Regions from separate parts of the Bacteroides coprosuis genome, predicted to be linked through region 2. Evidence: riboswitches for the same ligand, from Rfam matches in the RefSeq annotation. Region 2 holds a riboswitch; each other region holds the start of a gene.
The links. Region 2 has a riboswitch for cobalamin ahead of K8V80_RS11485 (precorrin-2 C(20)-methyltransferase). Riboswitches for the same ligand answer to the same signal wherever they lie in the genome.
Positions count from the first base shown of each region.

Region 1: linked by a shared signal. The riboswitch ahead of K8V80_RS10385 (hypothetical protein) and the one ahead of K8V80_RS11485 (precorrin-2 C(20)-methyltransferase) in region 2 are both predicted to bind cobalamin.
Region 3: linked by a shared signal. The riboswitch ahead of K8V80_RS09370 (TonB-dependent receptor) and the one ahead of K8V80_RS11485 (precorrin-2 C(20)-methyltransferase) in region 2 are both predicted to bind cobalamin.
Region 4: linked by a shared signal. The riboswitch ahead of K8V80_RS07830 (ribonucleoside-diphosphate reductase subunit alpha) and the one ahead of K8V80_RS11485 (precorrin-2 C(20)-methyltransferase) in region 2 are both predicted to bind cobalamin.

Region 1 covers NZ_DYYK01000175.1:44-6,724, forward strand. Annotated here, with positions in the region: partial or broken gene K8V80_RS10375 (PKD-like domain-containing protein) at 1-908, opposite strand, end outside; gene K8V80_RS10380 (TonB-dependent receptor plug domain-containing protein) at 924-2,933, opposite strand; gene K8V80_RS10385 (hypothetical protein) at 2,946-4,112, opposite strand; cobalamin riboswitch at 4,223-4,428, opposite strand; gene mgtE (magnesium transporter) at 4,632-5,993, opposite strand; partial or broken gene thrC (threonine synthase) at 6,402-6,681, opposite strand, start outside.
Region 2 covers NZ_DYYK01000190.1:15,932-25,004, reverse strand. Annotated here, with positions in the region: gene cbiD (cobalt-precorrin-5B (C(1))-methyltransferase CbiD) at 1-1,258, opposite strand, end outside; gene K8V80_RS11500 (ABC transporter ATP-binding protein) at 1,255-2,265, opposite strand; gene K8V80_RS11495 (iron ABC transporter permease) at 2,255-3,292, opposite strand; gene K8V80_RS11490 (ABC transporter substrate-binding protein) at 3,296-4,429, opposite strand; gene K8V80_RS11485 (precorrin-2 C(20)-methyltransferase) at 4,450-5,151, opposite strand; cobalamin riboswitch at 5,263-5,466, opposite strand; gene K8V80_RS11480 (cofactor-independent phosphoglycerate mutase) at 5,614-6,858, shown strand; gene K8V80_RS11475 (threonine/serine ThrE exporter family protein) at 7,090-7,851, shown strand; gene K8V80_RS11470 (threonine/serine exporter family protein) at 7,853-8,344, shown strand; gene K8V80_RS11465 (DUF6064 family protein) at 8,351-9,073, shown strand, end outside.
Region 3 covers NZ_DYYK01000154.1:5,364-14,436, reverse strand. Annotated here, with positions in the region: gene K8V80_RS09380 (retropepsin-like aspartic protease family protein) at 1-318, opposite strand, end outside; gene K8V80_RS09375 (alanine/glycine:cation symporter family protein) at 810-2,174, opposite strand; cobalamin riboswitch at 2,857-3,063, shown strand; gene K8V80_RS09370 (TonB-dependent receptor) at 3,199-5,247, shown strand; gene K8V80_RS09365 (YncE family protein) at 5,244-6,380, shown strand; gene K8V80_RS09360 (PKD domain-containing protein) at 6,410-7,378, shown strand; gene K8V80_RS09355 (DUF5074 domain-containing protein) at 7,409-8,836, shown strand; gene coaW (type II pantothenate kinase) at 9,067-9,073, opposite strand, start outside.
Region 4 covers NZ_DYYK01000136.1:3,176-12,248, reverse strand. Annotated here, with positions in the region: gene K8V80_RS07845 (porin family protein) at 1-222, opposite strand, end outside; gene galE (UDP-glucose 4-epimerase GalE) at 513-1,547, opposite strand; gene K8V80_RS07835 (ribonucleotide-diphosphate reductase subunit beta) at 1,973-3,016, opposite strand; gene K8V80_RS07830 (ribonucleoside-diphosphate reductase subunit alpha) at 3,069-5,576, opposite strand; cobalamin riboswitch at 5,629-5,829, opposite strand; gene K8V80_RS07825 (hypothetical protein) at 6,252-7,832, shown strand; gene K8V80_RS07820 (BACON domain-containing protein) at 8,028-9,073, shown strand, end outside.

The sequences.
Region 1 (6,681 bases), on a different contig from region 2:
AAAGACCATGAATCCCAACTGTTTGGTGTAAGATATCGACCCTCTGCCATAACACCTGAATAATCGAATTTTTCTGGAACACTCTCTCCATCATCTCCCAAATAATAAGAACAATAACCTTCATGCCAACCTCCAAACCAATAATCGGCTGGATCTACAGAAGCATATCCATCTCCAGTATCGGGGTTATCTATAAAAATAACTCCATCTTTAAAATCGGATGCTGTATAGACTTTAGCTATTTTTGAGTTTTTTATTGAAAACTGCCCATCTCCATTGGCATCATAACCAAAACCTCTAATAGAATGACCATCTATACCTCCAAAACCAGCTCCTAGAAATACAAAAAGGCGAGGATCAGCCTTAGCTATTTCCAATATCATCTGCTGACCTGTTGGCTCATTTTTTTCATCCCAACGGTATCCCCAACTTAAGAAATGCACATTATCTTGTTCTGGATCTTCCCATTCATCACCACTAATCCATTGAACAGATAAAACTGATTTATTTTTCCCTTCACCAGTCCAAAATTGTATATCATCAATACTTTTTACTGGATCAAAAGCAACATACACATTGATCACTACAGACGCAGTAGCCTCATCTTTAGTTGTATATGCAGTAAATTGCACATTATAACTTCCTGTTTTCTGAGGTACAAAAGTATAAGTCAGCTCTTTGGATACATCTTCTCCATTGAGTGTCCACTCATAACGAGCGTCTAAACCATTTTCAACTTTTGCTTCTAGTGCAAGTTCTTTACCTAACACTAAATCTTGTTTATCACCATTTACAATCGACACTGATAAAGGCAATATCTCTTCTTTACTAGAGTCACTATCACTACAAGAAGTTAAACTTGCCATGAAAATAATACATGACAATAAATAAAAGATTCTCTTTTTCATTGTTTTTATTTTAAATTAAAATTCAATCATAATAGAGCATAATACATTACGAAGCGGCATCGGGTAATATTGAGTCGATTCATAATAGGTATCTAAAATATTATCAATACGAATTTGAGGACTGAGCTGTACTCCACCTTTTAAATTCCATTGATAGCCGAATAATAAATTATGAATAGTATATGGACGAGTAGAATACGATTCATCCGTCGTTACAAACCGTTTACCAATATAAGTCGTTTGCCAAGAACAAAAAGCCCGTTTATAGTCAAAAGCCAAGCGAGAATTCCACTTAAACTCAGGCACGTAAGGAATCTGTTTCATATAGGAATTATCATCTATATGCTGCCTTTTACGAGTTCGAGAGCGTGCCCAACTAAAGTTTCCCGATAAACTCGTCTTTAATTCTCCAAATTTCAATTCTAACTTACCCGCAAACTCTGCTCCTGTTGAAAGTACATTCCGTTTATTTTGAGGTGTCCATATCCATTGATTTCCATCTTTAGGTAACCAGAGAATCCAGTTATCTATATACATAATATATCCCGAAGCTTCTGCATTGAGTGTTATCCAGGATGCTAGCTTCTTTTTATACCCTATTGAGGCATCATAAGAATATCCATCTTCTGGCTTTACATCTGGATTTCCTCCAGGTCGCCAATATAGATCATTCATACTAGGAAATCGGTAATTATAGGATATACTCCCTTTTATATAAAATGACTTATCAAAGAAATTAGTAGCAAAACCTGCTGTCCAAGTAGAAACATTCTTTCTATTATTCTGCTCAAACATATATTGTCCATGCAGTTGAAGCCACCTTAAAGGACTCCACCTTGCAGACATTTGCCAAGACAATACATTGCGATAATGCCGCAATGGAGGCTCGGGTTCTGGAATATGATAATAGGTGTTGTCAATTATGTATTTGGCAGAGTCAACATCAATATAGCTACTCACATTTATTTGATCATGTGTATAAGTAAGTGTAGTGTTTAAAACAAGTTCATCGATGGGAGCACAAGAATAATCAGCTACTCCCTGCCAAGTTTTCGAGGAGTTAATATTTCCTTCTGGATCAAATAATCCACCATCAAACCATTTATCATATTTCAATCGATAATAAAGCCATGCCCCCTTCAGATGAAACTCGTGAATGCCCCTTACATAATCAAAGCCAAAGTACCCTCTTACGTTTTTTTCATGTTGTTGTTCATGAGTTTTCCCGACTATCCCCAAAGGCTGTGGCAACATCCTTTTACCTTGTTGCAACCAGCCAATAGCTGTAAGTTGGGTATATCTAGTTGGTTTAAAGTAGCCTTCTTGTATTACTCCAAATTGTGAATATTCAGCATCCTCTCTTTTTTCTCTAAATTGATCACTTGTCAGTACCTTATTAATATAGGTGTAATCATTATCTGAATGCTGATAAAACAATCTTGTTTTTGTTGCAATTTGACTTCCTCCAAAATTAACTTGGCCTCCTCCTGTATATGTATTATATGAACCATATTCACCAAAGGCTTTACCTGTTACTCCTTTATTCCAATCGGGATCATTGAAGATATTAACACTTCCTCCTACTGCTCCTGTTCCACTCTTCACATGACTACTTCCATAGTATAGATTTACGTTATCTGCGAAAAATACTGGAATTTGAGAAAAATCAAAGACTCCTGACATAGGTGGTGTTATATTGATTCCATTCCAATTTACACGAGTTTGTGCTGCACTTCCACCTCGAAAAGACGCAGTAGATAATGCACCAGTACCCAGACTCTTTATATAAGTTGCAGAATTATCGGTTAACAATTCTGAGAAAGAGCGGGTTTTATTAATTTGTAATAATTGTGGTTCAATATGGGATACTTTTGCCCCTGCATTAGCCTCATTGGCATGTTGAATTCTACGAGCTACTATTTGCACTTCATCTAGGTTCAATCCATAAGCAACTGAATCTTTTTTCTGCGCGAAACCATTCAGCACTAAAACAGAGAAGAAAGCTATAAATACTATTTGTTTCATCTTTTACTGTGCTTAATTTGATTCAGGGAAATAGACTTGACTAGGGTAAACTCCTACCCTATAACTTTTTATATTTCCACTTTCTTTGTAATGACGTATATAACCTCGCTGAGCTGAATAATCTAAGCAATCACAGATATAAACTTCTCCTTCTGGACTTACTCCACAGCCATACATCATATCTATACCAGGCAAGTGGCGATGTAATTCAAAAGTACCATCAACAGTATTCAATACATAAATACTTTGCTGAGAATCATTTTTACTTCCTGGCTTATAGGTACGGACACTAAAATAAATCTTGGTTTTACTTGCATCTATATCAGTGCGATTATAACTTATTGCTCCAATCACATCACCCTCTTGTGCTTCCTTTTTTTTAACAAAAGGCAATTGAAAAGTTTGAACGACTTGCTCTGTTTTAGGATCAACACACTTCAATAAGACACCCGACAACTTATTATTTTGATAATCATTCATTAGTGCCCAAATTCTATTATTTCTATCTTTTAATAACTTACAGGTTTTTGTTATCTCATCATTATGAACCTCTTCAATCATGCGGCTACCTTCTTCGGTAATATCATCTAAATCAAAAACATAAAGTCCTCTTGATGTCATACCAAATAATTTATTCTCGGCTACTTCCATATATTCAACCCATCTTCTTATCACTATATATTCTAAGGGAGTGCCATAAGGAGGTACCGTACGAATTTTCACTAATTGACTAGGTAAGTCGGCACCAGCTACATTATTGCTCAATAAATCAGATACAATAGCCGTTGTATCTGAAATAGCAACAATCTGACGAGGCAAACCTGCTTGGGTATAAAGTATAGTTCCTTCTGATTTAAAAGTTGTGGGATGGACTATCTCTATTTTTTTGGAATTATTTAAAGTTATAAAGTACTTACCATTTATCAGTTGAATAGCTTGTGCTACGTCACCTAATGGGCGATTGTTGACAACTCGAAAGACATCTGGGCTAACCATACCATTTCGATAGAGCACTGATATAGCTCCCATATTGGTAAATATCCGACCCTCATTTAATATGATTGCCTCAATATTTCCCTCGCCTACACCAGCAGGAAAGTCTTCCTCATATTCACAAGAAGAAAATACTGATAATAAAAATAGGATATAGAATAGCTTTAAAACAGATTTAAATTGCATATATCATTTGGTTTTAATCCTCTCAGGGAGCCATAAGATACAAGCATCTAATCCAGATTGATAAGCTAAATAGACAAGAATTATATCCCGTTTCTTAAATCCCCCGAAACAGTAGATTGTATTTTTAGGCAGGTCTTCTGACTCGCTTCCTTTCTAACTGCCCTTCCCATCATCTACCGACAGTGGATATTGTAGTATTTATTAGAAAGTTATAAAAGCTTACAGCAGTGGGTCTGTTCAGGATTTACACCTGATTCCCTTTTCACTTCTTTGGATAAAGTACTATCCTAGAAGCACCTAAAAACTAGATTATTTATTTTGAATGTGAAGATAATAATTTTTTAATAACCTCTATAAATTTATTGCGTTAAAATTTAATTTTAATTAATATTTTAAAATTATTCTATACTTCATATTATAAGAACTAAAGATTTATAGAGTGAATCTCTTTCTCGCAAATATCTTAAACCCAAAAAAAGGCTCACTAGGAGCCTTTTTTTCTATTCTAGATCTATCTACTTAAACATGAATGATATCTGTTAACAATTGAACTGACAGCCAGAAGTACACCATAAGTGCACATGCGTCAACAACAGTTGTAATCAGTGGTCCAGCCATTACAGCAGGATCTAATTTTAGCCACTTAGCTGCCATAGGTAAAATACTACCAACTACTTTGGCCAAGATTACTGTCACGTATAAACTAATACAAATGACAAAAATAACATTCAAAGGAACGGAGTCGAAAAAGTAAACTCGAGCAAAATTTAAAGCAGCCAACAATAGACCAACGATCAAACTCACACGAAACTCTTTCCAAATAACTTTCCAAAAATCCTTGCTCGATATTTCTCCCAAAGCCATACCTCGAATAACGAGTGTAGATGATTGTGCACCTGCGTTACCCCCTGTATCCATCAGCATAGGAATAAAAGCAGCAAGCATTACAGCAGACTCTAATACCTCTTCGTATTTGTGAATAATCATACCCGTAAAAGTAGCTGAGATCATCAAAACCACCAACCATGTTATTCTATGCTTAGAATGTGACCACACAGACTCTTTTAAATATTCAACTTTAGAAGGATCAATAGCGGCCATCTTGTGAATATCTTCGGTACTTTCTGCCACAATAACATCCATTATATCATCTACCGTAATAATACCCACCAAACGATTTTCCTTATCGGTTACAGGCATAGAGTTTAAGTCATATTTTCTAAATAAATCGGCCACAACCTCTTGGTCTTCTGTAGCTAAAACGGACACAACATTCTTTTCCATGACGTCAACAATGGCAGCCTTAGGATCAGATAAGACCATCGTTTTCAGAGAAATAACTCCTTCCAACTTTCTTGTTTCACCTATTATAAAACAAATATCATTGTTGTTATTAATATTGGCTAAGTTCTTATACTTCACCAGAGCCTCATCTATCGTCATATAACTTCGTAGAGCTACATACTCCACAGTCATAACACTACCCGCACTATCTTCGGGATATTTTAAGAAAATATTAATTTGAGTGCGAATGTCTGGAGAGGCTTGTTCTAATATCCTTTTCACCAAGTTGGCTGGAAGCTCTTCAATAAAATCGACCGTATCATCGAGCTGCATCTCAGTTATAATAGCCTGAATTTCTTTATCTGAAATATGTTCTACAACTGATTTTTGGATATCTGAAGGTAAATTACTAAAAACTTCTGCAGATAAATCTTTCGGTAATATTCTAAATAAAACTAAACATTTATCATTGGGTAAATCATCAAATAAATCGGCTATATCAATAGGGTTCATATCGGCGAGCATTTCTCTTGCAAGCTCAAACTGATGAGTTCTGATTTTTTCAGCCAATTCATCCAGTATTCCTTTTTTATCCATGGTTTCAGTTTTAATCTGTCAATAATTTGAGTTGGGGTAAAGTAATCACGTCCAGTAAAAGACGAAACCACTTCGTTTTATAAGTAATAATGAATGGTAATCTTAATTTGTTTAATAATAAAACTTTTTAATCAAAATATTAGACAAATTCTAAAATCAATACGTAAACTACGGCATTTACGAGTAAAATTCCTACACAGAAGAGGAACTTCTGACACCGACATGACAATGCGATGACACCGACATGATGATTGCTTGACACCGACATGCTATTCCTTTGCTCTTGATCAAATAATACCTTTTATTCTATATATAGCTAATTATCAAATACTTTTAAACCCTATTGTTTCAATTAAAGTACATTTAGAATAAAGGCTGTCTCAACATGAAGTAAGACAGCCTTTATTGCTATTTATATAATAAAAAGTTTTTAAGATTTTCATAGCTTTCAATTTCGTAAGAATGCTTCGGTTTATCCAAAATGGGTTGTAAACTCTGAGGTATGGGTATGTGGATTCCTAAGTATTTTTCAATACTTTCAGGGAATTTTACGGGATGAGCAGTTTCTAGAAACACACCAATCGTATCGGGGTATTGCTTGCGATAGGCTGCCAACCCCAAATATCCAACAGCACCATGAGGATCAGCTAAATATTGAGTTTCAGCATAAAGTTCTTGAATGAGTTGT
Region 2 (9,073 bases):
CAACGATTCCCAATCGAGGATTGAATGTTTTTTTTGCTAACTCCTCTCCTTCTGGAACTGATATAGTTACATCTACTCCAGTTTGCAATCCATTCGTAAATCGATCTTCATAATGACGTAAAACCTTAAATATTTCACGTTTCATCATCATTCTAGGAGTTTTATTAATTGCAGGTTCTCCTATTGGAATATCTAAACCAGGAAGGGTGATCATGCCTACCCCTTTACCCTGCAAGAAGCGTACCCCCTTGTGATCTGCATTGAGTGCAATAGTAGATACTATTTCTTTCCCATGGGTTACATCGGGGTCATCGCCAGCATCTTTGATTACAACAGCTGAGGCTTTTCCTTCCTCACTAAGAATAACACGAGTTGGAATATAAATCATCTCCCCACTAGGTAAAGTAATGCTAACCTTCTCTGTTTTTTCTCCTGTTATTAAAAATAATAGAGCTGCCTTGGTTGCAGCAGTAGCACAACTACCTGTCGTATAACCAATCTTAAGTTCAAAAAAATCGGGTAATAGTCGTTCGATTTCTTTTCTTAACCCATAAGGACCATGAACTGCTATAAATTGTTTGCTCAACGTTGGACGTTTTACGACGAGCATTGGAATTCCTAAACTCTGAGCAGCTTTTACTTTCTTTTCAAAACCTCCAGATTCTCCACTTTCTTTAGTAATAATTGCATCGGGCTGAAGTTCCTTTAAAAGAGCAACCTCATCCACTCCTTTGTGGTAATAGAGTAACTGTTCACTTGGATATCCTGCTTGTGAAGCAACTTCTCTTGAATCATCTCGATTTAAAATACGAAACCAGGTATGGTGTGATACCCAATAAGGTTTCAGTTTAACTATAGTGTTTACCCCTGTCAGTGCTAATAAATTATCTATATTATGGGTAACCAGATAGCTGATTGCCTCTTGATAAGAATCAAACCAAATCAAACTTTCATCTCTTGGAGGGAAATATCTCTCATAACGAATTGTCGGAATATTTAATTGTTTTGAAGCGTTAGCGATATTAGTATGAAGATTTTCAGCAAAAGGATGGGCTGCATCTACAATTAATAGAATAGAGTTTAATTTACAAAATGCGACTATCTCATCCGTTGTCATCGCACCAGATAAATGAATTCCATGATGTAACTCTATTTCTTGATGCTCTGTTTTGGTAGAATAATAATATTGTTTCTGAGCTTCATCGCATATATGGACACATACTCTACCTTCTGTTGTTCCTCCAAAAATCAATATCATAATTTCTCTACCTCTTCAATTAATTCTTCTATCGTTTTTACAGATACTAACAACTGTTCTTTATGCATCAATAAAAAGGATTCTTCTTGAGCTGTAATACAATATTCAGACTCAGTATCCCGAGATGCCAATATTTTATGTCGAAGCAAAGCTTTACGAATCATAGCATAAACAGCACCATGACCTATCAATTTCACCTCTTTATCAAAATCGTTTTCTACACGGAACAGACCTGTCTTGGGATCGAATATTATATCTTTTTGAGCAAAGAAATTCTTTAAACTTCCATCCAGGGCTAAATCTTCTGGTGTACCTATGTTTATGCCATCTCCTCGATCCATCAACCATATTTTATCAGCTATTTGTAAAGCCAATTCTAAATCGTGAGTCGAAAGGAATATCGTTTTATTCGTTTCTCGTGATAGTCTGTGCAGGATCTGCATCAACTCTACTTTACTAGGAAAATCTAAAAAAGCAGTAGGCTCATCTAGAAGAATAATAGGTGTAGATTGAACTAAAGCTTTAGCTATCAAGCATTTTTGTCTTTCACCATCACTCAGTGTATCTATCAGACGATCAGCTAAGTTTTCAATCTTCACCATTGAAATAGCCTCATCAATGATGCGATTATCTTCTTTACTCAACATACCCCAGAACCCTGTATAAGGACTTCTTCCTAAACCGATCAGCTCACGAGCAGTCATGTTCTTTATGGAAAACTTATCTGTAAGTACGACACTGATGAGTTTCGCTAAATCTTTTTCCGTATAAGTAGCAATATCCTTTCCTTGAATCATGATATTCCCACCTAGTTTAGGTTGAAATGCACAAAGGGTTCTCAACAGAGTAGATTTGCCTACTCCATTTGCTCCTAGTAAACAAGTTAACTCCCCACTGTACACAGCACAATTCATCTCATCAGCAATTACTTTTCTATTTTTTTTAGAGCAATAGCCAATGGATAGGTTTTGCAATTCAATGGTTCGTTTTTTTAAATTAGTATTCATGCAATTCATTTTTACGTTTTCCAAATAAAACAGAGATGACAATAGGAGCTCCAATTAATGCAGTAACCGAGTTGATTGGTAAAGCTCCTTCAAAGCCAGGCATACGTGCTATCAGATTACAAAGCAAAGCAAGTGCAGCTCCAGTAAGTGTTACAGCTGGCATTAAAACTCTATGATCCGAACTTGAGAACAAGGTTCTGCAAAGATGAGGTACAGCCAGCCCCAGAAATACAATTGGTCCGCAATATGCCGTCACAATAGCTGTTATAATACAAGAGCAACAAATCGCCCAAAACCGAGCTCTTCGCATATTTAAACCTAGATTTTTAGCATAGCTTTCACCTAGGAGCATTAAGTTTAACGTTTTTATTAACAGAAATGATAAAGGAATAAGTATAGCCATTAATGTCACAAAAGTATAGACTTGAGATTCTGATACTTTAGCAAAACTTCCTAATCCCCAAATAACGTAAGCACGTACATCTTCATCATTACTAAAGAATTTTAAGACACCGATAATAGCTGTAGCAATATAGCCTATCATTACTCCAATAATTAATAAGATAACATTTCCTCGTACTCGTTGAGAGATGGCTACAATAATAAGCATAACTACCATAGCTCCAATAATAGCAGCGATTGAAACAGCCATTTCACCTACAAAACCCATACGGCTTAGTGCCACTCCTCCAATATTCCCCGAAAGAAGGATAATAAATGCTACACCCAAGCTAGCACCTGAACTGATACCTAGCTCTGATGGACCCGCCAAAGGATTTCTAAAAATGGTCTGCATTTGTAAGCCACTAATAGACAATCCCGCCCCAGCAATCAAGGCTGTAACAGTCTGTGGAAAACGAGACTTCCATATAATGTTCTGCCAAATAATAGTTTCATCACCTTTACCCCATAAGATGTTCCAAATAGACTCTAAAGGAATAGAAATAGTACCTAAAGCCAAGTTTAAACCAAATAGAACAAAAATTGAAGCTGTAATAAAAACAAAGAGTATGATATTTTTTCTCATATCTTATTGGGTTAATAATTTGTAGTAAACAGCTTCATGATCGGATAATAAAGTAGGGTGAAATACTTTAATTAAATCAGCTAGAATAACTTCGGGTTCAACAGGAGTTTGTTCGTAGAAAGGAACTTCACGAAGATTACTATAAATTACTTTTTTCTCTTTGTATGCCTTAAAGTCTGCATATCTTCCATCTGTTTGTTTCAGTATATCATACGAAAAATCGCCATTATAGCTATTAACGATTCTCCAAAAATCAGCCTCAGCACCTTGAGAATATACAGTTTCAAAATCAACATAGAATCCTCCCGATTCATTGTCGTTTTTCATAAAGTATTGTGCTCCTGCATCTCTAAATAACTGAGCAAGATAGCTCTCTCCTCCTACTACATACCAATTTCCCGAGTGAAGTTCTCCACTCAATACCGTAGGTCTCTTCTCAACATTTTCTACTAATGCTTTTAGTTCTAGATACCGATCTTCAATCGCTTTAAACTTTACATTTGCTTCATCTTCTAAACCTAGTAGGGCAGCAGTAAACTTAATCCATTCCGCCTGTCCTAGTGGGGTAACTTCTTTATATCCTAAAAAACTAATTAGGGGGATCTCCAAGTTTCGAATGGCATCATAACCCCCTCTTTTAAATGGAGAAACTAAAATCATATCTGGATTGAGAGCAATAACCAGCTCACTATCAAAATCTCCTTCAATACCTATTTTATGCGTTTTCTTCTCTTCTAATTGCTTGTTTATCTCCTCATTAAAAAGGAAACGAGTACTCGTTATTCCTGTAATACGATCTACAGCATCTAGCTTTATGAAATTAGATATTTGCAAAGAAGTCATACAAATAACACTACGAACGGGTGTTTCAACTTTCAAATACTCACTGGGTATATTAGTTGGATGAGTTCCCTGTGGAATTAAAGCATACTGATATTTAAGTTCGCTTTCTCCCGAAGGATCTTGTACATCTATTAGTTTATAATCTCCAAAATCTTGAATGGAGAATCCTTTGGCATACTTTATCTCTATTTTTTCTCCTTGAGAATGATTTATTTCTGTAGTATCTTTCTTCTTTTTCTGTCCACAAGCTGTGAAAATAAAGACACATAAAATAGTTAGTAATAAAGGTTTGATATGCATAATGTGTTTGTGTTTCATGATTTAATAATCAGCAATGAGAAGTAAGGGAACTTTCTATTTATAATTTCTTCTGTATCTGTAGTATAATATTCTGTATCTAACCCCACATTTTCAAAATAATGGAAGGTGGATTGAGGTGCTTTATGAATCGCTTGTTTAATATCTTCTGCACTTTGAGATGCTTTCATTATTACCACCGCTCTGTGTTTTTCTATTTTATCAACGAGATCTGAAGTGGTTATAACTCCAGGAACAACATGAAGTTCTTCTTCTTGCATAGCAATATGAATATGAGCCAAAGCACCAGCAGAGATAAAAGCAGGTACACCAGGAATCTTGTCCACCACTACCCCATCTCTTTTTAAATTATCTATGATATAATGACTAGAGGAGTAAAAGCCCGCATCGCCTTCGGCAGTAACAGCTACATTTTTCCCTTCTAAGTAAGCCTGATGAATCGATTTAGAAACCGCAGCATAGCTAGCCAGAGCTAAAGTACGGTCTTTACTCATGGGGACATCAAACAATTGTACTTTTGCTTGGTCAATATCAAGAGCTAAAAGAATATCTAATGCTCTAGAAGAAACTTTTGTGTTTTTTAGTGTTGTTGAAGGACAATAGATAATATCTGCTTCCTTCAGTGTTCTCAGCCCTTTCAACGTGATTAACTCAGGTTCTCCAGGTCCTAGAGAAACAAACGTAATAGTATTTGCCATCTTATAAACTCAGTTATTATTGAGTAAATTATAAAGAGGCTTCAAAAAATAGGATGAACAAGTTGTAACGATTAGGTGTAACAAAGTTCTTAAGCCTAAATCTCGAGCTCTTAAAAACCAATTATTTTGGCAGGTCTTCTGACTCACATTCCTCTAGATACATCCTTCCCATTTCTTGTAAGAAACAGTGGTTTATGTAGTTACCTAAAGTTAGTAAATGTACACAGCAGCGGATCTGTTCAGGATTTGCACCTGATTCCCTTTTCACCACAGCCAGACAGCCGTCTGGAGGGCACCAAAACTGTGCCGAAGTTACTGCTTTTTACAAGAATTATGAAACATGTCTATCAATTAATTCATCCTTCTTTTCATAAAACTTGGCCTATTCTCATTTATTTTTTAGATATTTGGGGCGTTAAAACAATCGATACTTATACTTACCACAATCCATTAAAGAACAACATGAGCGTAATCATAATCATAGGTGATGGCATGGCTGATGAACCAATTCCTCAGTTGGGCAACAAAACGCCTTTGCAAGTTGCACATACTCCTAATATGGATTATCTCGCTACGCATGGTCAGACAGGACTCTTAAAAACGGTTCCAGATGGTTGGGAAGTAGGTAGTGATGTAGCCAATCTTTCCATCCTAGGATATGATGTAAACCAAATCTATCAAGGTAGATCAGCCTTTGAGGCAGCTAGTTTGGGGATTCAATTACAAGGAGACGAACTAGCTCTTCGCTGCAATTTAATTACCATAGAACAAGATAAAATAACAAGTTTCACGGCCGATCATATCAGCACAGAAGAAGCTATAGTATTACTAGATTGCCTAAACTCTCATTTTCAAAGCAAAGGATTTAAGTTTCATGTTGGTGAGTATTACAGACATCTTTTAGTTTGCCCTAGTTATGAACCTACTTTGACAAAATCAAAAAGCTTTTTAGTTGGAACATCTCCTCATAATGCCCTAGACTTAACTAAAGATCATTTATACTTAAAAGCATCTATCCCTGAGGCAGAAGATTTAGCAAACAAGCTCAACACCCTTATTCTAGAGAGTCAAGCAGTTTTAGCCAAACACCCAATTAATCTTAAACGCATTAGCGATGGTAAAAAGCCAGCCAATGCCATCAGCCTATGGTCGCCTGGTTTTACTCCTCACATGAATCCTTTAAAGTCTTTTTTACCCATTACAACGGGATCGGTTATTTCGGCTGTAGATTTAATAAAAGGAATTGGAATATACGCAGGATTAAAAGTAATAGAAGTAGCAGGTGCTACAGGAAGAACGAACACCAATTATGAGGGTAAGGTTCAAGCAGCAATTCAGGCTTTACAGACGGATGACTTCGTGTGGTTACATCTTGAAGCAAGCGATGAAGCGAGTCATGATGGAGATTTCCAACTTAAAATAAAAACAATTGAAGATTTAGATTCCAGAGTGATACAACCCCTTTTAGAGGCAACAAAAAACTGGGAAAACCCACCTTTAATTGCTGTACTACCTGATCACCCCACATCTTCTCTATCTAAGATTCATTTGGATCAAAAGGTACCATTTATCATCTACCATCCTTCTATTACACCCGATATTGTTCGAGCATACAATGAAACCTCTTGTCTTGAAGGATTGTACAAGATGGAAGAAGGAACAGATTTTATACCCCTCTTATTTAGAATAGAAAAAGAGGTATTATAAATTATATTTCACAACACTGTCCTGCCACATAGCACCTATGCATCAATAAATTAGGACAACTCTATAATTCAAAAAGAATCTATTATTGGACCTTTTTTAGAGCTAGTAAGACTATTATTCAAAATTAAAGATTGTCTTTTACTAAGTTTGTAAGCCTATTTTTTATACTTTTGTGCAAAGTTTAAAATAGCTACATATAATTCACTTTACATAAATTTTCACTTAATTATTATGAAAGAGCGATTGCTCTCGAGAACTCGATTTATTGCCGAGTATTCATCCACTTTAATGGGTAGTGGAGTACACACATCCCGTGTCATTAGGAACTCAAAGCGATTGGGAAGGGCACTGGGAATTGAGGTAAAAATAGGTGTTTTCCAGAAGAACATTATTTTAACAACATTAGATCAGGAAAATAATATCTCTCACAGTGAAGTTGTAGACATTCCAGCCTATCCTATTAGTTTTGAGTACAACTCAGAACTAAGTGCATTAAGTTGGGAAGCCTATGATGAACACTTGTCTTTTGAAGAGGTAAAGGAGAAGTATTATCAAATTATCAACTCTCCTCGTATTCATCCCTTGTTTGTCTTAATCTTAGTAGGTTTTGCTAACGCATCTTTCTGCCGACTATTTGGAGGAGATTTCTGCTCAATGAGCATCGTCTTTTCATCCACTCTCGTTGGATTCTTCATTAAGCAACGCCTAGGAGCCAATAAGGTTAATCACTTCATTACCTTTATATTGGTAGCTTTTATAGCCTCATTATGTGCTTCTATCTCACTTATTTTCGACACAACATCGGAGACTGCTTTAGCTACAAGTGTGCTATTCTTGGTCCCTGGAGTGCCTTTAATCAATGGAGTAATTGATATAGTCGAAGGTTATATTCTAACAGGATTCTCACGACTTACACATGCTGCTCTATTGGTGGTATGTATAGCAATAGGTTTATCATTCACACTCTTCTTAATCAAAGACAGTTTAATTTAATATGGTTGTTTTAGACGTAATTCTAGATGGAGCGTTTGCTGCAGTAGCAAGTATTGGATTCGGAGCTATATCAGATCCTCCCCTAAGAGCTTTTAAATTTATTGCACTTCTTGCTGCAATAGGACATGCTTCACGTTATTGCTTAATGACATTTCTAGGTGTAGATATTTCTACAGCTTCTTTATGTGCATCATTACTAATTGGTTTTGGTAGTTTATGGTTGGGTAAAAAATGTTATTGTCCAATGACAGTTTTATACATTCCAGCTTTACTCCCTATGATTCCAGGTAAATTTGCATACAACATGATTTTCTCTCAACTTATGTTCTTGAGAACCATGGATCAAGCTGTTGAAAGAGCCAAATATATGGAAATGTTCTTTACAAATAGTATGGTAGCCTGCACTGTTATTTTTATGCTTGCAGTGGGTGCTACGTTGCCCTTATTCTTATTCCCTAAACAAGCATCTTCATTAACTAGACACAACAAATAAAAGAGAATGGATATTTTTTGGACGACGATAGCCAATTACAATTCTGAAACTTGGCTCTATCAAGTTATTATTCTATTAATCGGGTTCATACTCACTACACTTCTTATTAAAAAACCGAGCAAAAAGATGGATATAGCCATGAAGCTATATCTTGCAGGTGTTTTTACATGGATTTCGTTGGTGTATTACGACCATTATTGTGCACCAAGAGGATATAGCAATATTCTTACTTTCTTCTGGATCCTAATTGCAGGAACATGGGTTTGGGATGCTATCAGAGGATATACTACATTTGCAAAAAATGAAAAATACAATACACTAGGGTATCTATTAATGATTATGCCCTTTATCTATCCTTTGTTATCAATGGCTAGAGGCCTTACTTTTCCAGCTATGACATCCCCTTTATTGCCTTGTTCTGTAACAACATTTACAATAGGATTACTCCTCTTAAGATCCCAAAAGGTAAATATGTTTATCGTATTATTCCTTTGCCATTGGTCATTAATCGGTTTAACTAAAACGTATTTCTATAATATTCCTGAAGACTTCCTATTGGTAGCAGCATCTATTCCTGCTATCTATTTATTCTTTAAAGAATACTTTCTTCAAGACTTGCATAAGGATACTAAACCCAATGCAAAGTACATCAACCTTCTATTAATGGCTGTTTGCTTAGGCATAGGCATCGTCCTTACCGTAACTCTTATTGGTCAGGTAGTAAACAAT
Region 3 (9,073 bases), on a different contig from region 2:
ATTCAACCCTTGTTGTTCTAATAGATGAACCACCTCCTGATTGCTTAATTTATTTCTATACTGATTGAGTAATTGGTTGATGGCAACGATAGATTGATTGTACTGTCCAAATGCACTATAGCAGTAAGCGTCATAATAAAGAAAGGTATTATGGCTAAAACTTCTAGGTAGTTTTTGTAATTCCGATCTCAGTTCAAGAAAAGACTCTTCTTGTAGTAGATGGTTCAATTTTTTGATCACAGGGTCTATAGGCTGATTACCTGCAAAGCTAATCAGAGAAACCCATAGACCTATTATTAAGAGTGCATATTTTTTCATTGAATAAGTTTAATCTATTAACAGCTTGACAACGGTTTTTGTTGAACAGACTAGGTAAAATGAAGTTCGTTCTATCATCTGTAAATGTATGATAAAATAGAGATAATGGAGGGCATAAAAGGCTTCATTTTGTGTTATTGTGTAAAATAGTATCCTACCTATAAAACGGATAGATATACATCCTGAATAATCGGTTTTTAAAGTCTTAGTCAAAAATAGGTTTTATCGGTGTCAAAATCTCATCATGTCGGTGTCATGTCATTCTCATGTCGGTGTTAAGATGAAAGGATGTCTTTAGACCTAAAAATACTGAATAGATATACATTTTACCATCTTATAAGTATGCAACTGAATTTATTAAAAAAAGTCCTATCTCGCAGATGTTCGATAGGACTTTTTAGGCTTTAAAATAGGCTGTGAAGAAACGATATTTCTGTGTAATGTTCTTTCGGGTAATTGAAGTATCAAACCTCCAATGAGAAAGAACTCTATTACATTTGTTTATCTTTAATAGCCTTTGCTAGCTTTCTAGTTTGCTCTATTACTTTAGGAGAAAGTAGGAGCAAGGCTATAATATTGGGAACTACCAAGAAGACATTAAAAGCATCGGTTAACTCCCATACCAATTCTACTTGAAGAATAGAACCTACCACAACAACTGCAACTACCATCATACGGAAAGGTGTGATGCATTTTTCTCCAATTAAATAACGTAGGTTTTGAGCGGCAAAGAAATACCAGCCCACTATCGTTGTGAGTGAGAAGAAGAAGAGGGTTACTGCAACAAATATTAATCCACCTTCTCCAAAAGCTGTTCCAAAAGAGGCTTGGGCAGCATCTGCACCCGAATTGGTAAGGTGGGTTCCTGTAACTAGTACAATTAAAGCAGAGATTGTACAAACTATAAAGTTGGTCCCAACACCCACCAAAGCCATCATACCTTGTTCGTAAGGATGCTTTACTTTGGCTACGGCATGAGCGTGTGGAGTTGTACCAATACCAGCTTCATTGGAGAATAAACCTCTAGATATACCATATCGCATAGCTTTCATAATGGTAATACCCAGTACACCACCACCTAAACTTTGAGGAGAGAAAGCCCCTACAAATATAGACTCAATAGCGGGTACCACGTGTTCGTAATTCATACCAATCACAATAAGTCCGCCCGTGATGTAGATACAAGCCATAATAGGTACTACTTTTTCAGCAAAAGCAGCAATACGTGTGATACCACCGATAAGAATGAATCCAACAATGATAGCCACAACAATACCGATATAAATAGATTTAACGGGGAGAACATTGGTCAGTGTTAAGCAAATAGAATTGGACTGAACAATGGTGCCCATAAATCCCAATACGATAACTGCTACTATGGCAAAAAAGGTAGCTAAGAATTTACTCTTCAATCCTTTTAATATATAATAGGCAGGACCACCTACCACATGTCCATCAATGGATGTTTTATATAACTGCGATAAAACAGCTTCGGCATAGTTGGTTGCCATACCTACAAGTGCACTTACCCAGAGCCAAAACACAGCACCTGGACCACCCGCAGCAATCGCGGTTGCTACACCTATGATATTACCAGTACCCAACTGAGCAGCGACAGCGGTAGATAAAGCTTGAAACTGACTCATTCCTTCTGCTTTGGTAGCTTTACATCTCTTGAATGCTCCTTTAAAAGTTAATCGAAAGGCTCGGAACACATGACGCTGAATAAAATGTAAGCGAATAGTGTAGTACAAGCCTGCACCCAATAAGAACACAATAAGAATGGGTCCTAAATAGGTGTTGTTGATGTGTCTAACCGACTCCAACAGTTCTTCTTGAGAAATAAAGATTAGCATAAGCAGAGTGTAATTTTTAGTTAATAATTAAGGATTAAAGTGTCTCGATTTATTCATCTTGTCTTTTCGTATATGTGTGTAATAAAAAATAAAACGTGCAAAAGTCTATAAATATTTATTAAGTGCAAATAATTTACGATATTTTACAATATAAAGAGCAAAGCAATTAAACTTTTTTTACTATTTGATACAATTCTTGAATATATGTAAAACTTTTTGATTATTTAAAGAGAGTGATATTCTGTCATATAAAACTCTATAATTGCTACTATAGTACGCTTATGTGTCTTTATTGGTGGAAATGTGTAACGGCTAAATCGTTAAGTTAATGGAATACATGTTTTGCAACATATTTGTATTTAAATACGTATTTCTGCTTTTAAATTAATATGAATAACAATCTGTTAGTTGTAAAAAAGAAATCAAAATCTTTACATTGTGTTTTGACTAATTGCTCAATAAAATCTTTTTCTGATGTTATATTTTGAGTATTGATTCGAGAATAAATGACAGATGAATCCTGATCGTAATTTTAACGAACTAATCTTGTTCTCAAAAGATCTTTTTTGGAAGAGTATAAGTAGCCCAAAAGAGCCTTGCAATGGCTTTACATGAGTACTCGATAGGATTTTTTTCTGCTCAATTAAATTGTAAATAGTTGTTATTTACTTTATAAATTTCATACCTTAGCTGCGTTATTGGTGATGCGAAATAGAAATCTATTATTTCGTCATTGAAAAGGGAATCAGGTGTAAATCCTGAACAGACCCGCTGCTGTAATTCTTAATTAATTACTTTAAATACCGCTTGAGCCACTGTCTGATACGCGATGGGAAGGCTATTTAAAGAGAGAAAAAGTCAGAAGACCTGCCAATAATATAAGTTACAAAGCTTTCTGGGACTAGAGCTTTAAGACATTTATGATAGGAGTAAGCTGTAAATACTTTTATCCTCTACTTGAATTATATCTTTAAATCTCTATCCCCGTTGGCTGTAGTTTGTAAAACAAACATACACTAGAAGAATGAATAATATTAAAAAAATATTATTGGGAGGTATGCTATGTGCCTTTCCTTGTACCCATTATGCCCAAAATAAACTAGACAGCCTCCAGTATTTACAGGAGGTAGTGATTACGGCAAAACCTTTCGAAGAGATAATTCCTGTTCAAAAGCTATCAGGAGACATACTTCAAACACTCAGCGTGCATAGTGTAGCAGATGCACTTCGTTACTTCTCGGGTATTCAAGTAAAAGACTATGGAGGTATTGGTGGCTTGAAGACAATAGATGTCCGTAATATGGGTAGTCACCATGTGGGGGTATTCTATGATGGAATAGAGCTAAATAATGCACAAAATGGAGTCATCGATTTAGGGAAATATTCACTAGATGATATGGAAGAGCTCTCCCTTTATAATGGTCAGAAGAGCGATATCTTTCAATCGGCCAAAGACTTTAGTGCTGCCTCAACGGTTTACTTAAAAACCAAACGTCCACGCTTTGTGGGAGATAAGAAGACTAATGTTATTCTTCGTTACAAAGCGATGTCTATCGATTTTATAAATCCCTCTTTTCGTGTAGAACAGCGTATTTCACCTTCCGTTACTATGAGTGCGAGTGGGGAGATGACCAAAACAAATGGTCGTTATAAATTTCGATATAAACGAAAGAACTTAGATGGTACTTTGGCCTACGATACTACTGCCACTCGTACAAACAGTGATGTAGAAGCTTATCGTTTAGAAACTGCCTTCTTTGGAAGAATAGAAGATGGAGGATGGTCTGCCAAAGCTTATTATTACGATTCCAACCGAGGTGCGCCTGGTGCAATAGTAGCCAACAAATTTGATGATGGCTTTAGACAGAAGGATAAGAACTTCTTTGCCCAAGGAGAGTTCACCAAAGATTTTTCAGATCAATACCATTTCCAGTTCAAAGGTAAATATGCCTTTGATAAGATGAATTATATTGCTCGAGATACCACACACGTATTGGGCGATGTAGTCACAGAAAGTGCTCAGTTTGACGATACCTATTACCAGCAAGAAATCTATGCCTCTGTAATTAATATGTACAATATTACCGATTGGTGGGATGTATCTGCCTCGGCAGATTTTCAGTGGAATAAGCTCAATGCTACTCGCTTGGGAATATCTACAGCCTTTGCATACCCTACACGCTATACGTTATTGGGTGCATTGGCTACTTCACTTAACTTGGGTAAGTTCAAGGCAATGGTCAGTGTAAATGGAGCCTTTGTGCACGAAACCGTGAGAAACGGAGCTGCGGGTCCCAATAAAAAGGAATTCAGTCCAGCCGTGTTCTTGGGTTATAAACCTTTTCAGAATCATGATTTCAATGTAAGAGCTTTTGCCAAGCGAGTATTCAGAATGCCTACATTTAATGATTTGTACTATACACAAGTTGGCTCATCGGCTTTGAATCCCGAATATGTGAATCAGGTGAATCTAGGGTTTACCTATAATCTCCCTTTCCGTCATTCAGTATTCGATAAGTTTTCTATTCAAACAGATGCCTATCTTACCCGTACAACCGATAAGATAATTGCTGCCCCCACAGGAAACCTCTTCCGATGGATGATGAGCAATGTAGGAAAAGTGAAAGGGAAAGGAGTTGAAGCCTCTGCTGCCTTGGATATGCATTTCGGAGCTATTCAAGTGGCGACAAACCTAAGTTATGCTTATTCGGAGCAGAAAGATTATACGAAGATTTTTGGACTACCTCTCTCTTCCTATGGCGATCAGATACCTTATACACCTTGGCATAGTGGTTCTGCCATCTGCTCGGCTTCTTACAAATCATGGAATTTGAACTATAGCTTCTTCTATGTTGGCGAACGCTATAATGGAGCCTTTAACAATATTGAGAAAAATAAAGTCCAGCCTTGGTACACACATGATATTGCCCTTCAAAAACAGTTCCAATTCAGTAAACTGAAGGCGAATGCATCTGTAGAAGTAAACAATCTATTTGATCAGCAATACGAAGTAATCTACAATTACCCCATGCCTGGGCGAACATTTAAATTTATTATAGGGATAGAATTATGAGAAACTACACTCTTTTCATTCTTGCTTTAGCATCTGTTTTTCTACTTCCTTCATGTAGAAAGGATGAATATATTTTTAAGTCCAATAAAGAACAAGTGGCGTACCCTCGTCCAGATTCTAAGACTTTGGGCTTCTATATTCTCAATGAAGGTAATATGGGAATGAACCGAGCTAGCATTGATTATTTTGATTACCGTACGGGTTACTACTCTACCGATATCTACTCTGAACTCAACCCCAATGCAATCAAAGAACTGGGTGATGTAGGGAATGATTTAAAGATTTACGGGAACAAACTCTATGCTGTCATTAATGCTTCGAATAAGATAGAAGTCATGAATAAATGGACGGCACAGAGGCAGAAAGTAATCACTGTCCCCAATTGTCGATACCTTGCTTTTCATCAAGATAAAGCTTATGTCAGTTCTTATTCGGGTCCGATAGGTGTTGATCCCAATGCAGAAAAAGGTTTTGTGGCGGAGATAGATACGACTTCATTAGAGCTAACCCGAAAGGTACAAGTAGGCTACCAACCCGAAGAGATGGTGATTGTAAATAATAAGCTCTATGTAGCCAACTCAGGAGGTTACCGAGTTCCTAATTATGATACTACTGTATCTGTAATAGACTTAGATAGCTTTGAGGAGATTCAGAAGATAGATGTAGCGATCAATCTACACCGCATGGTTTTAGCTCCCAATGGCTTGATCTATGTATCTTCTCGAGGAGACTACAAAGGTGTTCGTTCAGATATATTCATTATCGATCCTCAAAAAGATGAGGTAGTGCAATCTCTCGGAGTAGGAGCAAGTGAATTATGTCTAAGTGGAGAATTACTTTATTACTACAATTCAGAAGAAGATCAGAATACAGGCAGTAGAGATATTAAATATGGTATAATAGATACCAATACTCAACAGGTCATCTCTAATGAAATTATAACCGATGGTACAGATAAGCAAATCATGCTCCCTTATGGTTTGACGATCAATCCTGAAACGAAAGAGATATACATTACCGATGCACAAAATTATATCGTAACAGGATTTGTGTATTGCTTTACTCCCGATGGAAAGTTGAAGTGGAAAACAACAGCAGGTAACATTCCTGCCCATTTTGCCTTTTTAAAATAAGAATCAGATAACATATAAATATAGAAACCATGAAAAAGAAGTATTTAAATTTATTATCAATGGCTTGTGTGGGTATAGTACTAGCCAGTTGCAGCAGTAGCGATGACAATACAGATCCACAACCAAAAGATAGCCCTTACATTAATAAAGTGTATGAGTTTAAACCAGCTTATGGTCAGTTTGTCAACGAACTACCTGCATACCATGATGGGGATACAGAACAAGCTATGCTGGCCAAAGTCAATAAAGCTTTAGTGGGTCCAAATACAGAGATGATTTCTTTGGGTGGCTTTGGAGGCTATGTTGTATTTGGTTTTGATCACATGATTGAGAACAAAGAAGGGTTAAGAGATTTTAAAGTACTCGGTAATGCTTTCTATTCAGCTACAAAAGCGAGTATTTCTAAAGGAGCAAGTAGTGAGCCAGGTATCATCATGGTATCTTATGATGAAAACAAGAATGGCAAACCAGATGATAAATGGTATGAAATAGCAGGAAGTGAGTATAACAACAAAGAAAGCATCAGAAACTATGAAATTACCTATTATAGACCAGAAGTAGAAGATAAAGAAGTTCGAGAAGAGTATATCCGCTGGACAGATTCTGAAGGAAATGAAGGTTGGATTCCTAAAAATACCTACCACAGACAAAGCTATTTCCCAAACTGGATAGCCAAAGATCAAAAATCAATCACTTTTAAAGGTACTCTCTTACCTTCCAATGCAGAAAACAAAGGTACAGATGAAAATGAAAACTGGGTATCTTATCCTTATGAATATGGATATGCAGACAATATGCCTAATTCTTCAGATGAATCGGCAATAGACATTAATTGGGCGGTTGATGAAAATGGCAAATCTGTCAATCTACCAGGTATTCACTTTGTAAAGGTTTATACTGCTGTGCACCAACAAGCGGGTTGGCTAGGTGAAATATCTACAGAAGTACTAGGTGCGTATGATTTACACTTGAAAGGAGAAGTCGTAAAAACACGATAAACATCACATAAACATTTAAATTTATAAACTATGAAATTGAGTAAAAGTATATTATTCGGACTGCCTTTAATGGCATTAATGGGGCTCTCATCTTGTTCAAGAGATAAAGACTATAGCTGTTTAATCCCCAACCCAGAACCAGAAAACCCTGGAGTAGAATGTATTCCCGATGCTAAACCCTCTCTGCCTGTTGAGGCTGATGGTTTTTACATGGTCAACGAAGGCTGGTTTGGGCATGATGGTGGTTCAGTAAACTTCTTCGGTAAAGATGGTCATATTGCATATCGTGCTTATTCTACAGCAAATGCAGGAGAAGAATTTGGTAAGACTACAGCAGGTGGGGTAATGTACGGTGATAATCTTTATTTTACCTCTAAACAAGGAAATAGACTAGTTGTTGCTGATGCTAAAACTCTAAAGAAGAAAGCTGTTCTCGAAGAAGTAGGTGGAGATGCTCGTTTCTTCCAAGGTATCAATGCAAATAAAGGATATCTATCTGTTTCAAGTGGAATCTCAATTCTGAACTTAGAAGATTTTACTTATACGGGTAAGCAAATTGCTGGAGTCTCTGGTGAGGTAGGCGATATGTGCCAAGTGAACAATACTGTTTTTGCTGCTGGTAAGGGCAAAATATATGCAATCCATGCAGAGAAGGATGAGCTGATAGAAACCATCGAAGTAAAAGGTGCAAACAGTGTCCTTTTGGCAAAAGATGGCAATGTATGGGCTGGTGCTGGAGAAACTCTCTATAAAATTAATCCTGCAACTTTTGAAGTTGAAAAAAGAGACATTAAGGGATTGGGTATAAGAACAAACCCATGGGCTTGGACACCAAGAGCAATTGATGCTAGTGCAATATCCAACACTCTTTATTGGGCTAGTGGAAAATCAGTGATTAAGTATGATATAGAATCAGGATCTTCTGAAAGCATCTTTACACTAGGAAGTGAAGATGGAAAGAATCTAGGTTTCTATGGTGCCGGACTTCGAGTTGATCCGTTGACAGAAGATATTGCAGTGATTGGTCAACAAGGTTTCAGTACCTTTATCTGGGTCTATTTGATTGATAATGCTGGTAAAGAAATTAAGAAATATCAAGTACTCAATCAGGATGGTAAGGAGCACTATTGGTTCCCATCCATGCCTCTCTTCTTAGATATGAATAAACCTGAGATATTAGTGAATCAGATACTTGTTCCTGTGAAAGAAACAGTAGAAATTGATTTGTCAGAAAAAGTAGTAGATGCAGATACTTTCGATGCAGCTATCTCTAAGGCAGTTGAAGTGAAAGAAGGAGAAACATTGATCTCAGCTTCTATTGAAAACAATAAATTGATTGTTGAAGGTTTAGGCGAAGAAGGAAAGACCGAAATCACCCTTACTGTAAACTCAAATGGTTGTATCGTAAGTAAAACTATTGAAGTAGTAATTGCAGAAGAGCTTACTTGTAAATTATAAGATCTCTCACTATAACTAGAGAATAATACGTTTTTACTGACACCGACAAGAGGATGCTTTGACACCGACATCGTATCATCATGTCGGTGTCATGACGATAACTTGATAGAGTTAAAACCGTATTTTATAGGTATAGACAAGTGTTGCTATTTACAGTAAATATTAGAGTACAAAAAAAGGTAGAAGTGCGTGCTTCTACCTTTTTTTATATCCTAAATTAAGATCCTATTTTATTCG
Region 4 (9,073 bases), on a different contig from region 2:
TAAACCAGTATTCACAAAAAAATTGGAAGGTAGAGCGATATCAAATTCCATACCAATCATATAGCCCGGTTTTGCTATATTTTGTGAAACATCTGTTCCTGAAAAATCTGAAACAGTTACTCCACCATGTAAACCAAAGCGAACAGATTTATCAAGCTGTGAAAAAGAAGGGATATTCACTAAAGTTAGGAGTAGTACTAAAAGAGTAATTCTTTCTTTCATAATAATAAGGTTTTATATATTTAAGCAATATAATACATTATTATTAATTTATTAACATTTATGACTTAAAACAAAAAAAGTAGTACCACGATTCTCATCGTAGTACTACCCAACACAAACACAAAATAAAACACGACAAAACTACTATAAAGTCAAGTCCTCTGTGCTTTAGCACAATAACTACGTTTATACATTCACATCTATTATACGTAGTTTTAAGATTGACTTACAATGATATAACATCCATATATAAATATTGTTCACCAATAATAAATAATTTATTGGGTATATTATTGAATTCCTCTTTCTCTTAATTTGAGTTGCCAGTTCCAAGCAGATAGAAGTGTATCTTCAATACTAGTTCCTGCTTTCCAACCAAGTTCATTATTGGCAAAATCTGGATTTGCCCAAACTTTTTCGATATCTCCTACTCTACGACCTACAATTTTATAATTAAGTTTCACTCCTGTCGCTTTTTCAAAAGCTTGGATTAATTCTAATACAGATAGTCCACGACCAGTTCCTATATTAAAAATCTCCACTTTATCTTTCTGCTTTTTATCTAAGATTCTATTAATAGCTACCACATGAGCTTTTGCTAAATCAACAACATTGATGAAATCTCTGATGCATGAGCCATCAGGAGTGTCATAATCATCACCAAATACACTTAATTCTTTACGAATACCTATCGCAGTTTGAGTAAGATAAGGCACTAAATTTTGTGGGACCCCACTTGGAAGTTCTCCTAGTAATGCTGTTGGATGTGCTCCTATAGGGTTGAAATAACGCAAAAGAATAGCGTTGATAGGTGCACCAGATGCTACAGTATCATGAATAATTTCTTCATTAATTTGCTTTGTATTACCATAAGGAGATTCTGCTTTTTTAATTGGAGCTTTCTCTGTTACGGGCAATTCGTCTGGCTGACCATACACAGTACAAGATGAAGAGAATACAATTCCTTCTACTCCGTGTTTAGGCATTAAATCTAATAGATTGATAAGAGAGCCCAGATTATTACGATAATAAAGTAAGGGTTTTTCTACAGATTCACCTACGGCTTTACTTGCAGCGAAGTGAATGATAGCTTGAATTCCTTTATACTTAGTAAATAGTTTATCAAGCCCTGCATAGTCCAAACAGTCTAATTCAACAAATTCGGGACGAATACCTGACACTTTTTCTATATTATCTACAACATCTGCACTAGAGTTTGATAAGTTGTCTATAATAATTACTTCATATCCACTGTTTTGTAATTCAACTACTGTATGTGATCCAATATAGCCTGTACCACCTGTAACAAGAATTCGTTTTTTCATGATTTCTTTTCTTTTAATGAGTTACAAAAGTAGGAATTTATATCTGTTCTTTGAAGAAAGAGTATAAGAAAAATTTACCCAATTTGGGGTTCTCAATATTACTCAAAGCAAAACTCCTTTTTAATAAAAAAGAATAGAAAATACTTTTTACGATTATACCCAAACTGAATAAAGATACACACCGAATTAATAGAGGATAAAGATCTGGGACAAGAGAGGCTTTGATCAGGGTCAAAACATCAACATGACACCGACATGATGATACTTTGTCGGTGTCATATTTTTTATATCTCTCAAATAGAATAAATGAAGTATTCTTATACATTCAGATTAGCATAATTATTCAAATCCAAATGAGACAAAAAAAGGACCTACCAAAGACGAATCGAGCAGGTCCTTTTCAAAAATCTTGAAAAAGATAATGATTAAAGATCATCTATTATAGAGGTCGATTTTGCATAAGCACTGGGTTTGGCTTCAAAAAAATCGGTCTTAATCATATTGGCATTGCTATATTGTGCTACCCACGACATACTAGCCGGCTCATCTTCATATCCTGGATATAGAATTTCAAACCCTAAGTTTTCACATCTTAGGTTGGCTAGGTATTTTATATAGTCGGAAACCATCTCTTGAGTCAATCCTTCTATTTCTTCTCCAATAACATATTCTCCCCATGCCATTTCTTGTTCAGCTCCCTCTTTTATCATCGCTCTAAACTCTGCAATAGCCTCAACTGTAAAGAGCTGTGGTTCTTCTTTTCTTAGTTCAAGTATGATAGACTGAAACAGCCAGAGGTGAGTATTTTCATCCCGATTGATGTAGCGTATTTCTTGTACAGAACCAGGCATTTTACCATTTCTTCCCAGATTATAAAAAAACATAAAGCCTGAATAGAAATAAATACCTTCTAATATATAGTTGGCTACCATCGTTTTTAAAAGCTGATGTGTACTTTTATTGAGTTGAAACTCATTATAAATATCACCTATAAATTTATTTCTTTTTAATAGATGTTCATCGTTTCTCCACTGATACAAAATACGTTCACGCTCCTCGGGCGAACAAATAGAATCGAGCATATAACTATATGATTGAGAGTGAACAGCTTCTTGAAAAGCCTGTATCGTTAAACAAAGATTCACTTCATTGGCAGTTACATACTCTCCTACATAAGGCAAGTTGGCTGTCTGAATACTATCTAGGAATATCAAAAAAGACAGTGTTCTATCATAAGCTCTCTTCTCGGCTCCAGAAAGATTGCGGTAATCTTTTACATCCTGACTCATATTGATTTCCTCAGGTATCCAAAAGTTATTCATCGCCTGACGGTACCAATTGGAAACCCAACCATATTTCATATTATTGAAATCATTCATATTGGTCGTATTCCCATTGATCATTCTACGTTTATTGACGTCTATATCACCATGTTCATTAAACAAGGCTTTCTTCTTCAGTTTAGTCATTGTTATAGTATATCTTAATTTTTATCATTATTTACACCTTATTATATAGGCTTTAAGCAGAGCAAGTCTCACATTCTTCTACTTCTAGGGACTGACTTCTTACATAATACAAAGTCTTTACCCCTTTTTCCCAAGCTCGAAGATAGAGGTTGAGCAGTTTGCGGAAGGTGAATTCTTGGGTTATGTATAGGTTAACAGATTGTGATTGGTCCAAATGTCTTTGTCTTACTCCTGCTGCATCAATTACCCAACTTTGATCTATCTGATGGGCTGTTTTATAAAGCCAGAAAGTTGAATCGCTCAATTCTGGAGCAACTCGAGGCACTATACTTCCCTTCTTTTCTTCAAGGAAGTAACGATTCATCACAGGATCTGTTCCAGCAGTAGTACCTGCTATGATAGATGTCGAACTTGTAGGTGCAATAGCGAGTAGATACCCATTGCGCATTCCGTTCTTGGCTACATTTGTCGCTAAAAGCTTCCACTCCTCAGAAGCATAACCTCGCAACTTAAAGTAATCCCCCGTCTGCCAATCGCTCTTATCAAAGAAAGAATAGACACCCTTTTCTTTGGCCAATTGGTTGGATGCCTCTATGGTATAATAATTGATTTTCTCATAGACTTTGTCCATATAAGCCAAGTGCTCATCACTCTCCCAACGAAGTCCTTTTTGCGCTAACAGATGGTGGTACCCACTAGTACCCAGTCCGATGGGACGCATTTTCTGATTCGTAATTTGTGCATAAGGAATAGGATAAAAGTTCAAATCGATCACATTGTCCAGAGCACGTACAATGGTGTGAATAATACCTTGCAACTCTTCAGAATCTTCCACATCAATATTTCCTAGAACAAGAGAGGCTAGGTTACAAACCACAAAATCTCCAGCTTTGGTTTCTTCCACTATAATTTCATCACCATTTTCTAAACGTACAGTTCGGCGCACATCTTGAATGGCACTTTGGTTTTGTGCTATCTCAGTACATAAGTTCGAGCAATAAATTACACCTTGGTGCTTATTGGGATTCAAGTTATTCACTAAATCTCTATTAAAGATAAAAGGTGTACCTGTTTCTACAGCCGATTTTATAATCAACCGCACCATTTCCTTAATAGGTATTATGCGTTTAGGGATACGATGATCATTCACACATTCTAAGTATTTCTGTTTCCACTCATCACCATAGGTATCTTCTAAGTTATAGCCTTTCATAGTCATAATCTCATGTGGGCACATCAAATACCAATCTCCTTCCATATTTGTCTTTACCTGCTCCCAGAAATAATCGGGTATGCAGATTCCTGGAAACACATCGTGCGCTTTCATTCTATCGTCTCCATTATTCGTTCTTATTTGGAGAAACTCGGGCATATCACGATGCCAAATATCAAGGTAAATAGCTACTGATCCTTGTCTCACTCCAAGTTGATCAACAGCTATAGCCGTATCATTACACAGTTTTACCCACTTTAAGATACCTCCCGCTACACCTTTAAAGCCTCTTATATCGGAGCCTACGGCTCTTACTTTTCCTATATAAATCCCCATACCTCCTCCAAATTTTGAAACTTGGGCAAAGTTGGTTAGAGTACGATAAATACCTACAAGACTATCGGGCATTACATCTTCAAAACAACTAGATAACTGACTCAATGGTTTACGTGCATTACTCATTGTAGGCGTAGCCATCGTTACTTTCAGGGTACTCAATACATCGTAAATACGCTTAGCCCAGCACACTTTCTTCTCCCCTTCGGGAATAGCTAAGTGCATAGCTATCCCCATAAACATCTCTTGAGGACGCTCTAATAAATGATGAGAATAATTCTGAATTAAATAACGTTTAGATAAAAGATGAAGACTACTGTAGGTAAGCAACTGATTGCGTGAAGCCTTCATGTATTTTGACAACTCTTCAACCTCTGCTTGGGAATAGTTTTTGAGCATATAGCTCCCATATAGATTTTGCTGAGTCAGATAGTTCATCTTTTTATAGAGTGAAGTTAGTCCCAACTCTCTTTCAGCCTGCTGAATTTCTTTTTCTAGTTCGACAGCTAATAAGCGAGAGGCTATGAACTCCCAGTTAGGAGCATCTGGAGTAATTAACTCTACTGCTGCCTTCATGAGTATCTTCAAAGGGTTGCCATCTGCTTTGTAAAAAGAACGATATTTAGAATACAAAAACTGAAGATCGTACTGCTTTTGTCCAAATTCGTTTTGGATATCCTGCAATAATTCAATGGTATCATCATCTGTGATAGTCTGACGAAACTGATTAATCATTTCACGACAGGCTGTTCTTCTATCTCGGTATAAGATGTAGGCTTTGGCTTCTTTGTAATGACCTCTCTTCATCAAAACTGTTTCCACCAAATCTTGTACTGTTTCCACATCTACATAATCACTATCTTCAAGGTTGACAGATATTAAGTCACAAATGATCTCTAATTCGTGTTCAGAAACCGATCGTTGCAAACTATGAAAAGCTGCTACAATGGCCCTTTTTATCTTATCGTAAGTAAAATCCTCTACTTGACGATTTCTTTTAATAATTTTCATTCTATTATTGTTTTGTTTCATAAAACACTCAAAAAGCTCATTGCCGGAGAGCTTATCTGAAGTAGCATTGGCAGGTCTTCTGACTTTCCTTATCTCTTGGTATGCCTTCCCATACATAAAGTATAGTGGTGTGAGTAGTTACAAGAGATTTATAAAGGATTACAGCAGCCGGTCTGTCTCGGATTTACACCGAATTCCCTTTTCAACTCAGAATAGGAATCTATTCTAAGTCACCAATCTTATTGAAAGCAAAGATAGAAATAAATAGATTCAGACCTAAAAATAACCAGATTATATCTTTCAAAACCCTTCCTCTTAATAGAGATTATACAGCCATTCATTTTTACTTTTATCCACCACTACCATTTCGATAATATTTTGTTATGCTTTTCTAATCAAAAGATTACAAGCAACAAAACAGAAACTTATGCTTTATTATCGAAAGCATTCGTAATATAATCAAAGCGCATTATTTTAAACACAATCTAAATAGCACTATTTATTAACTAATAATCAATAACTTACTATACTATCATCAACTTTCGATAAAGAAGAAGATCAAAACTTTTATTCGTTTATTATTGAATATATGAAAATCGAAACATATATTTGTGTCATGAGATTGAAACTAAGACATCTCCCTTAAATACACATACTAAGAAAAGCCAATCAATAATGAAAAACATTTGGAGTCAGAGTAAGATAGCCATTGGTACAGAAGCAAGTTTCGATGGTATTTTAAACATTCAAGACTTACTTAAAACCCTTCGTTCTAAGTGGGACCACAATCAATATTCATTTATTAATGATAAAAAGTGGGATCATCTTGCTGCACACTATTCCAACTTAGATGGGACTCAAAATATTCGTGCATTAGGTCAAGAATTAACACTATATAATACAGCCCTCTACACTATAAAAGAAAAAGATGGTAATTACTCTATTGTTCCTATTGCCAAGGAACAAATGAAGGAATTTGAATCAGAGAGTAAAGCAGAAGGTCAAGAAGCTAACTTATGTATGCAAGAAGGCAAAAACTTTGGAGACCCTGCCTTCCGCTTCAACTCAGTAGCAGACAGCCTTCCTAGTGAAACATACGCTTTAGAAAGTTCGGATAGTTATTACATTGATTTTGTTGGTAAGCAACTTTTCACTAAATCTCCTGGTGCACATCCAAAAGAGTACAATTATTATCGATTGGATTTAAGTGTATGGCCCCCTAAAAAGTACCCCCTATCTAAGCCAATTATCAATATTACTTATAGCTCTACGCATAAACTATATGCAGCTTTAGAACTAGAAGAAGAAAGCCATTTCAATATTAAGCGTATTCGTATTGGTCATGAATTCAATGACTTGTGTGCTTGGGATTGTATCCAACTCAATGAAGAGATTGGGGGTACTCATTTTTTTAGGTGGGTAGAACTAGCTTGGGTAGGAAATGATCTTTTGTTAATTGATGATGCTCATCTTTGGAAAATCAAAGATGCTGCTATTGGTGGAAGAGTATTTGAAAGAGTGAGTGATATTAATGCTTGTGGATGTTGTATCAACTGCTCTCCAACACTTATTAGAACAAAGAATGGCGGTTCGTTTATTCCTTCAGATAAAAAACTGATGGAGTGGAAAGATGGAGAATTACAAAATACGGGCATTACCATTACAAAGCTTTATGCGAAACGTTTCTCTACAGCCCCTCTAGGCAAAGCTGGTTTTATTACAACAACAAGAAGAGGACGTATTGCTGTACATACTCAAACAGATACAGGAGCTATTCATTTTCTAGACTTGGTAGATTCTCCTTCACTTACTTGTGTTAAGGAATTGAATCAAGATTGGATTGCATTCTTTACAAACGAAACCTATTCAGAGAGAGATAGTGATTTGGCTCAATTCTGGAATCACAAAACCGATACTTGGTTAAGAATGAAATATGGAGCTCTCAACAGCTCAACAATACATAATATTATGCTGGACGATGAGGGTACTGCTTTTATAGCCGACAATCAAGGTCACTTGCATAAGATTACAAACTTCTTTGAAAACTTGGCAGAGTGTAATAATAAAGAAGAAGTAGAAGAAATGAATTCTAACGAATGGTACGATGGCAGAGGTGTAAAAAAGGCACCTCCATCCTACCTAAAGAAAAAAGAATGTATTTCTCCTGCCCGAAAACAAATGACATTCGAAGAACGATTGGATTTCTTCGGGAAGAATTATAAACTGACAGAACAAAAGAAACAACGAAAAAAATAAAGATAGTTTTGATAAATGTGAATAATAGTTTTTTAGGATAATTACTTAAATAGTTGTTTGTAGTTGGGTAACCTTTTACCCTAAACGATAAAAGGTTCAAAAGGGTTCAGAGCGTGTCTGAACCCTTTTTATTTGCAAAAATAACAGATATTAACTTAATCAGATTATCTTTGAAAGATAATAAAATATCGAACTATGAAAAAGACATTTATGAACCTCTTATTGCTCGCGGGATTAATCCCTTTCTACCAATCTTGTAGCAGCGATAATACTCCCATTCAGCCCGAACCTGAACCTGAGCCCATCATCCTTGAGCAATCAAATGCAAGGATAGAGAGTTCTGGCGGCGAAGTAATCTTAACTTTTAAATCGTCACAAGAGTACTCCATTCAAAACCATTTAGATTGGTGTAAAGTTGAAGTAGAGGAAATGAATACAGAAGAGAAATCTGAATTTAAGTCGTACACCCTTCATCTTCTCATTGATGAGAGCTATATCTATGAAGACAGAGAAGGATATATCAAAATTATAGTTGCAAACAAAGAATATCCCATCCAAGTAAAACAAGCAGCTCGTACTTTAATAATACAAAACTTAGGGGCTTTTCAATATGAAAACATCAAGGCTGATGCTAAAAATATTCACTTCGACATCGTTTATAATAGTACAGCAAGAGTGCATCCACATTTACAGAACAAAATATTTGGACATCAATTATTAGATGTAGAAGAATTCTTTATCAAAAATGAAATAACAACCCTAGATTACGATTACCCTACAACAAGTTTTACAACTGAAGTAGGCGACAACTTTAACATTTTTCAAAATAGAAAACCCAGCTTAGAACTACAAAAAGAAATGGAAAATACTATTCTAAAAAATAGTTCAGCCCAATCCACTTCATTTACTTTTAGCAACGGCAAAAAGTATTATTCTAGAAAAGAATTACATTATGCAGGACAAATAGCTTTTAATTTAAAGCTAGATGAACTCATGGGTACTAGCTATAAAAAAGAGGAGTTAAAAAACAAAGTAGGATTTATTTTTGAATATGAACATCTCTTTTTTTCCTTAACATCTGATCTTCCTGAAAGTAAAATAATACTTCCTGAAAGCATATCCGAAGATAATATTGCATTTATAAGCACTATCTATTACGGAAAATTCGGATATCTCTTTGTAGAGACAGATCTAGACAACAAAGTTGAAATCAAGTCTATTCTAAATAAATTTGCTAATAA